One region of the Mesobacillus stamsii genome, then DNA from elsewhere that is predicted to be linked to it. Evidence: predicted binding sites of a transcription regulator. Region 1 holds the regulator's gene; the other holds the start of a gene.

Region 1 (4,439 bases):
GGGACTGAAAGTAGATGTCCGTCTGGCAAAGGCTAGAGAACAGTATGTTTGTATTAAGAAGCTGGATGAGCTTTCAAATACGTCAGACGATCTCGATATCCTGGCCGTCCATGATCAGCTTCCTGATTTTATTTTTGATGAAGGCATTTCCATGAATTCGTTTACCCGTTATGGTGATCGAAAGGAATATCCATGGGTGACAAATGAAAAATGGTCACAGCTAGCCTGGGACCCACTTCAGCAATGCTCGACATGCAGCTGGCGCCATCGCTGTGGACAAACACTCAATCGGGATTACTATCGACATGCCGGGGATTTGATTATCTGTTCCCATGATTTTTATATGGAGCATGTTTGGACAAAAGATTCGCGGAAACGAGAAGGGCAGATGCCCCTGCTGCCCGAAGCAAGCACTGTCATTTTTGATGAAGGCCATCTGCTTGAATTTGCGGCACAAAAAGGGTTGACTTACAGATTTAATTCACATACTCTGGCGACGGTGTTAACAGGATATATGCATCAGGATGTCAGAGAGGAATCTCTTTATTTAATTGAAGATATAATAGAACTTCATGATTCATGGTTCGATCTTCTAGTCGAAAACGCCACTGCAGTGGAAGGTTCAAACAGAAAAGAAGTAGCGATGCACCCATCTATCAGGAAAACGGCTGAGACACTGGAGAAGAAGGTCAGCGAATTAATGGACCAGCTCGTTTTTGATGCGGAAATGTTCCTGATTGATGAATATCATTTGAAGATCATGGAGGAATATCTTGAGTTTTTTGCTTATGGATTATCCATATTCTTGAAGAATGAAGAAGGTATCTTCTGGCTTGAGGAAAATGAAGTCCAATCTTCTCTTGTCATTATGCCTCGACTGGTGGAGGACATTTTGAAAAAGGAAGTTTTCTCACAGAACATCCCGTTTGTGTTTTCATCAGCAACTTTATCGCAAGCTGGGAATTTCCACTATATAGCGAAAAGTCTTGGAATTGAAAAATATTCCTCCTTCACTGTCGCGTCCCCATTTGATTACGCAGAGCAGATGGATGTGAAAATTCATGTTCAAGATGATGAATGCATTAAATGGATAAAGATAGGGGAAGACCTGCGAACAACCAATGGAAGCACCCTTGTATTGTTTTCTTCCATACAAGAAATGGAGCGTTTTAGAATCTGGTCGAATGATCAAAAATGGGATTTTGCCATTCTGTTCGAAGGAGACCGAGAGATTAGTGAAACGGTTAAAGACTTCCAGAATGTTACTAGTACGGTGCTTTGCTCATACAGTTTATGGGAGGGTCTAGACGTCCCTGGAGAACCTCTTATTCAAGTGATCGTTGCCTCCTTGCCGTTCCCACCTCATGACCCCGTCTTCCAAGCAAAACGAAAGCAAGCAGAAAATCCTGCAGCAGAAATTGACATACCATATATGCTGCTTCGATTAAGACAGGGAATTGGCCGTTTGATTAGGAACAGCCAGGATTATGGCACGGTTCATTTGTGGCTTACGAAAGCGCAAGAAGAAAAATTCATGGGAGAGATAAGAGAAGTGCTTCCTGCTGCAAATATTCATTAATCAGGGAAAATCCCGACAGGCTTAGGCTTGTCGGGATTTTTTGATACAATTAGTTTCTGCACTTGCACTTTTTATAGCCGCAACCACATTCAGAATTTTCATCTTGAGCATCGGCAACCAAATCATTGATGATGCAACGTCGAACTGCTCTGCAAAGGTCCTCAAAATCAATCGTTGCTTTTACTTGATTGTTGTTGTGGTTAGGATAATAAACCCCTGCAACGTCATTGCCATTTCGTTTGTATCCCATCTATGACTCAACTCCTTCCCTTCTAAAAATGCTTACACCTCATCTTATTCGGAAAGGGACAAGTTGGTAGTAATTCTACCTATTTCGTACGAAAATGTGCACTTCTCATAGTCTTTCACATAAAAAAGAATAATAGAACGAAAAAAGCAAGCGGTGTCCGCTTGCTTTTAGTGCATATGACGATATACACCGATCACCTTACCGAGAATGGATACATTTCGAAGGATAATTGGATCCATCGATGAGTTTTCCGGCTGAAGTCGGAAATGGTCTTTCTCCTTAAAAAAACGTTTTACCGTCGCTTCATCCTCCTCTGTCATGGCAACAACAATGTCACCATTATTGGCAGTTTTTTGCTGCTTGACGATAACATAATCTCCGTCGAGGATCCCAGCTTCAATCATACTGTCCCCCATAACTTCCAGCATAAAAACCTGTTCATCATGCGGAACCAGGCGATCTGGAAGTGGGAAGTATTCTTCAACATTTTCAATTGCAGTTATCGGCACACCAGCAGTAACTTTCCCAACCACGGGAACATTTACGACATTGTATTTAGGAATTCGCGTTTCTTCGTCCAGCTCAAGAATTTCTATCGCACGCGGTTTTGTGGGGTCACGTCTGATCAGCCCTTTGCTTTCAAGCCTTGCCAGGTGGCCATGTACGGTTGAACTAGAGGCCAGTCCAACTGCTTCGCCAATTTCGCGAACGGATGGCGGATACCCTTTTTTCTTGACTTCAGCTTTTATGAATTCAAATATATCTTGTTGCCTCTTAGATAACTTTGTCATATTCACGCACCTCGTATATTTTCTTGTCCTTATTATACCATGTCCGGTCAGTAGATACAAACATAAGTTCGAATTTTTCTGTTGACATGAAACGGATGTTCGCATTATAATAAATTCAAATAAGCGAACGTATATTCGATAAGGGGTGTCAAAGATGAAAAAAATTTGGGATGGCTATTCATACACTTTTATTCTGATTGCTGTCAGTCTGATTTTTTCACTTGTAGCAAAAGCACATTTCAATAACAGTGAACAATACATAACTGTTACTATAGAAGAAGGGCAATCCTTATGGGAGATCGCTGAAACTTATGCAGCTGAGCATCATTTATCTGAAAATGAATTCGTGAGCTGGGTGGAAAAGGAAAATGGAATTATCGGTGAGAGGATTTTTCCGGGAGATGAGCTTGTTATTCCTGTGACGGCTGAATTTGGACAACCAACTCAAATCGCTGGCGCGGAAAGATAACTTAGACGTAGAATAAGGTGATGACAACATGAAAGCGATTATTTATTGCCGCGTAAGTACAACTAAGGAAACACAGGAAACATCGCTTGCCAGGCAAGAGGAGGAATTGTGCCATCTTGCGGATGAATATGGGTTTGAAGTAGTGAACATAATTAAAGAACAGGCAAGCGGTTATGACCTTGAAAGAGATGGCATACTGGAGCTGTTAGAATTGATAAAAGACAAAGCGATCGGTACGCTGTTGATTCAGGATGAAACCAGACTTGGCAGAGGGAATGCAAAAGTCGCAATCCTTCATTGCATCCTTAAGGAGAATGTAAAGCTATATAGCATCTCACACAATGGGGAGCTTCAACTATCTGAATCCGATTCTATGGTACTCCAGATTGTCAGCATGGTAGAAGAGTACCAGAGGAAAATCCATAATATTAAGATTAAACGCGGAATGAAACGAGCGGTGGAGCACGGTTACCAGCCGCAGCAGAATCTCAAAAATCAGGGTGTGCATTCCGGCAGAGACAGGAAGGACATGCCGGTAGGGGAAATCGTAAGGCTGCGAAATAATGGCCTAACATTTTCAGAAATCGCCGCTACCCTTAAAGGATTTGGCTATAATGTATCCAAAGCAACCGTGAATAGAAGATATCTGGAGTATATAGAGTCGGAGGAAGAGTAAAGCTCCTTTCTTGTAATACATTATGCTTTTTAGTAAGATGACAGTTGATATAATTTTTTACAAAGGAGCTTTACTATGCTATCAAGTGATAAGATTGCTAGGATCAATGAACTGGCAAGGAAAGCAAAATCATCCATGTTGACTGAAGAAGAAGCAAAGGAGCAAACTAAGCTTCGTGCCGAATACCTCCAGTCATTTCGTTCTTCGATGCTTAATACCCTAAAGGGAGTTACCATTGTTGACCCAGAGGGCAATGATGTAACACCTGAAAAATTAAAAGAAGAAAAAATGAAGAGTAAACTTCATTGATATATTCAATTTGGGATACAGAAGAGGATGTATCCCTTTTTGATTTCGACAGCATCGTAGAAAACACTAACAGCAGAAATAGGTTAAATGAAAGACCCTTCCGCCTTCATCGTTTGGTTACATAAGGGTAGCGAGTATGAGACAAAATAAATAATGATACAGCCTTTCCATCTCTCTCAGGCATAATTTGTTGTATAATATTTTCTCGCGCTATAATATTAAGGGTGTAGTTAGTACTTATAGAAAGGATGTATTTAATGTTTAAAGAAATTGATATGCTTTCCATTGATTCCGTTCGTACATTATCTATTGATGCGATTGAAAAGGCAAATTCTGGTCACCCTGGCATGCCGATGGGTGCAGCT
Region 2 (4,439 bases), on a different contig from region 1:
ACCTATAAGCTTACAAAAACCTACAGATCTACAAAGCAGATAGTTGAATTCACGAGGCAGTTGATTGAAGAAGGAAATTTGATTGATCCCTTTCATCGTATTGGACCTAAGCCGGTAATCGTGAATCATGCGGACGATGCCAACCATATGGAAAGGACGGAAGAAATCATTTCAGTCCTTAAGAACAATGGTCATAAAAATATCGCCATCATCTGCAAAACAGCAGCGGAAAGCAAAGAGGCTTTCGAATCCATTAAGAAGGCGCATGCAGCAAGATTGATTGAAAAAGGTACCTTGACCTTTGAAAACGGCGTCAATGTCGTGCCATCCTATCTGGCAAAAGGGATCGAGTTTGATGCGGTCATTATTTTTGATTCCTCTTCCTACACAAGGAATGAGGAAAGGAAGTTGTTCTATACGGCTTGTACAAGGGCCATGCATGAGCTTTATATTCTTTCGAGAGGAGAACTCAGTCCACTTTTAGCCAATGTCGATCCGCAATTATTTCAGATCATGTAAAAGCAAGCCGCCAAACATTCTGGCGGCTTGCTTTTGAATTTAATTCAGCCAGTTGAATAACGATCTTTGCCTGGTTCTTTTGGGAGTCTGTTTTTGGCTAGCCTCCTGCAGGGCGGAATTCACGTCGATCAAGCCATTTCCATAATCGATATCCTTTCCTTGTTCCCCAAGGTCAATCGCAGAGTTTTTTATGATGGTGATGATTTGGGAGTTTTTTAAATCAGGGTTAACTGATTTAATCAAAGCGGCCAGACCTGCGACATGTGGAGCAGCCATCGATGTTCCAGAGAGAGCTGCATACTGAGAATGAAAAAAAGTGCTCGGTATGTTCACCCCAGGAGCAGCAATATCAATATAATCTCCATAGTTCGAAAAGCTCGCTCTGTTTCCGTTATAATCCACTGCTGCCACGCTTAAAACCTCTGGGTAAGACGAAGGGTAAGTAGGTTGATTGGATCCGTCGTTCCCTGCTGCTGATACCATTACGACATTTTGGTCATAAGCATAACGAACAGCTTCTTCCAATACTTTTGATGGCTGATAATTGCCAAGGCTTAAATTGATGACATCTGCGCCATGGTCGACTGCCCAAATGATTCCTTTTGCAATATCAAATGTAGTACCATAGCCTTTCGCTCCCATTGCTTTTACAGGTATGATCTTGCTGAACCATGTTATGCCAGCAACACCCTCCCGATTATTCGTTTCCGAGGCGATGATTCCAGCCACATGTGTACCGTGGCCATTGTCATCATCAGGTTCCTGATTTTCGTCTATGACATTATACCCTGCGACAATTCGATTCCTTAACTCGGGGTGATCCAGGTCAACGCCTGTATCGACAATGGCTATTTCAATTTGTTCTTTGCCGCGTGTAATGTTCCAGCCTTCTTCTGTTCCGATCGCTGGCAAATTCCATTGGTAATTCTCCTGATATAGCAAATCATTTGGGCTGGATACCTCGTTTTGCATCAGGATAAAATTAGGCTCTGCATATTCAACGTTCGGCCGCTCGTTGAAATATTCAACCATTTGCGGTGTTTCCATGGACGTTGACCGAAAGATATACACCGAATTTAGGTGTTTAACGACCCAGCCCTTAATGTCGCGGGTCATTTCATCTAATTCGTCAGCACTTGGTTCCGTAATAAAATCAACAGCAGCCTCATGATCATAATAATGACTTGTATCTTTTTTATTATGAAAAATAAGCGTAATATTTTCTTGAGAATGGAGATGTTTCTTGATTTTCTCTCCCGATTCAATATTATTTACGTTTGCCATAGAGTGCATCATCATAATTCGTTGGCTAGATGAGAGAGTTTTTGTATTCTGTTGATCGCTTTGAGCAGGCTCATTCTTGAACACTCCACCTGCATTAAGGGCAAGAACGAAAATTAGTAATGCCCCCAGGGTGAAAACCTTCGCCAATTTCATTGTTAAAGCCCTCCAAAAAATGAATTTGTTCTTATCATGCAAAACAAAAGGGGAAATTAACGGCGGTAATCGCTGGCAGTTCATGAATGGAAACCAACATAGGCAAAATTTTTTTCTGGTCAAAAGGTACCGTTCGCTTTTTTATATGGAATTATTTTTTTAAATCTGTTTGCCAAATTTCAATTAATCGCTACAATTAAGCATAGACGCCATTATTATGGTAAAATAAACAAAGAGAACAATTGTTCTGATTGGAAAAAAAGCAGTTTTTCATACTTTTTAACAAAAAAGAGGAATACTTAAGAATTCATTGACCTTATACAAAAAAACCGTCAATGTTGTTTGCTAGAAATGAAAGGGGTATGTTCGTGGCAAGAAATCAGCAAGCTTTTGATTATAATGATGATGCCATACAGGTACTGGAAGGCTTAGAAGCGGTTCGAAAAAGACCGGGCATGTATATTGGCAGCACAGATACGCGAGGCCTTCATCACCTCGTATATGAAATCGTTGATAACTCCGTTGATGAAGCACTTGGCGGCTTTGGGAATCACATCATCGTCAAAATTCATAAAGATAATTCGGTCAGTGTCCAGGATAAAGGACGAGGAATGCCTACTGGGATGCATAAGCTTGGAAAACCAACACCGGAAGTTATCCTTACCGTCCTTCACGCTGGAGGGAAATTCGGGCAAGGAGGTTATAAAACAAGCGGCGGTTTGCATGGTGTTGGCGCATCCGTCGTTAATGCCCTATCTGAATGGCTGGTTGTCACGATCAAACGCGATGGCTTTGTTTATGAGCAGCGATTTGAAAATGGCGGAAAGCCGGCGACTACGCTTGAAAAAATTGGCAAGACAAATCAATCAGGGACGACAATTCATTTCAAACCAGACGAAGGAATTTTTTCTACTTTGACATATAACTATGACACACTTTCTGAAAGGCTGCGTGAGTCTGCTTTTTTGCTGAAAGGCTTAACAATTGAGCTGATCGATGACCGAAATAACGAGAAAGATGTCTTTCATTTTGAAACGGGCATTCAGGCATTTGTTGAATATTTGAACGAAGAAAAAGATGTGCTACATCCGGTAGTCAGCTTTGAAGGCGAATATAGCAAATTTGAAGTGGAATTTGCCTTTCAATTCAACGATGGATACTCGGAAAACGTTCTTTCTTTCGTAAACAATGTTAGGACGAAGGATGGCGGCACACATGAAGCAGGGGCAAAGACGGCGATGACGAGAGTGTTCAATGAATATGCCCGTAAGGTTGGATTGCTGAAGGAAAAGGACAAAAACCTTGATGGAGCGGATATACGCGAAGGGCTGGCAGGAATCATATCAGTTCGTATTCCTGAGGAACTGCTTCAGTTTGAAGGGCAGACGAAGGGGAAGCTGGGGACCAGTGAAGCAAGATCCGCAGTCGACTCGGTCGTATCGGAACATCTGTCGTATTTTCTCGAGGAGAATCCAGACGTAAGTACTTTACTGATCCGAAAATCGATCAAAGCTTCCCAGGCCCGGGAGGCTGCCCGCAAAGCACGTGAAGATGCGCGCAGCGGGAAAAAGCGAAAAAAAACGGATGCCATTCTATCAGGTAAATTGACTCCAGCTCAATCAAAGAACCCGGCGAAAAATGAATTATACCTTGTGGAAGGGGATTCTGCGGGAGGTTCTGCCAAGCAGGGGCGCGACAGAAAATTCCAGGCTGTACTGCCATTGCGCGGAAAGGTCATTAATACCGAAAAAGCAAAGCTTCAGGATATTTTCAAAAACGAGGAAATCAATACGATCATCCATGCGGTCGGCGGGGGAGTAGGGTCGGATTTCAATATTGAAGATATTAACTACGATAAAATTGTTATCATGACCGATGCCGATACGGATGGTGCCCATATTCAGGTGCTATTGCTTACCTTCTTTTATCGCTATATGAAGCCCCTCATAGAAGCGGGAAAAATCTTCATTGCCCTTCCTCCGTTGTATAAAGTCAGCAAAGGGACTGGCAAAAAGGAAATCATTGAATATGCCTGGAGTGATGATGAACTACAAGGAGCCATCAAAAAGATCGGCAAAGGCTATATTATCCAGCGTTACAAAGGTCTTGGCGAGATGAATGCAGATCAGCTTTGGGAAACAACGATGGACCCTGGGACTAGGACTTTGATTCGCGTTCGAATTGATGATGCGGCAAGAGCGGAGCGGAGAGTCACAACCCTTATGGGGGACAAGGTGGAACCCCGCAGGAAATGGATCGAATCGAATGTTTCTTTTGGACTTGAGGAAGACGGCAATATTTTGGAAAATGAAAATATCTCCGTGCCAGAGGAGGTTGAAGGCGAATGAGTTCAGTGGAAAAATTTCGTGATCTTCCTTTAGAAGATGTATTAGGCGACCGATTTGGCCGGTATAGCAAGTATATTATCCAGGAACGTGCCCTTCCTGATGCTCGCGACGGCCTGAAGCCTGTGCAGCGGAGAA

The links. The regulator LexA, encoded in region 1, represses DNA repair genes until DNA is damaged. The targets are predictions, from matches to a motif close to CGAACATATGTTCG.
Region 2: the regulator LexA is predicted to act here: its motif matches at 2,192-2,205, upstream of parE (DNA topoisomerase IV subunit B).

The regions. Positions count from the first base shown of each region.
Region 1 covers NZ_JAUSUN010000003.1:15,960-20,398, reverse strand. The annotation lists gene J2S25_RS02785 (ATP-dependent DNA helicase) at 1-1,579, shown strand, start outside; gene J2S25_RS02780 (hypothetical protein) at 1,629-1,829, opposite strand; gene lexA (transcriptional repressor LexA) at 1,997-2,620, opposite strand; gene yneA (cell division suppressor protein YneA) at 2,775-3,089, shown strand; gene J2S25_RS02765 (YneB family resolvase-like protein) at 3,118-3,765, shown strand; gene J2S25_RS02760 (DUF896 domain-containing protein) at 3,841-4,074, shown strand; gene tkt (transketolase) at 4,332-4,439, shown strand, end outside.
Region 2 covers NZ_JAUSUN010000006.1:42,312-46,750, forward strand. The annotation lists gene helD (RNA polymerase recycling motor HelD) at 1-519, shown strand, start outside; gene J2S25_RS06725 (S8 family peptidase) at 559-1,956, opposite strand; gene parE (DNA topoisomerase IV subunit B) at 2,325-4,304, shown strand; gene parC (DNA topoisomerase IV subunit A) at 4,301-4,439, shown strand, end outside.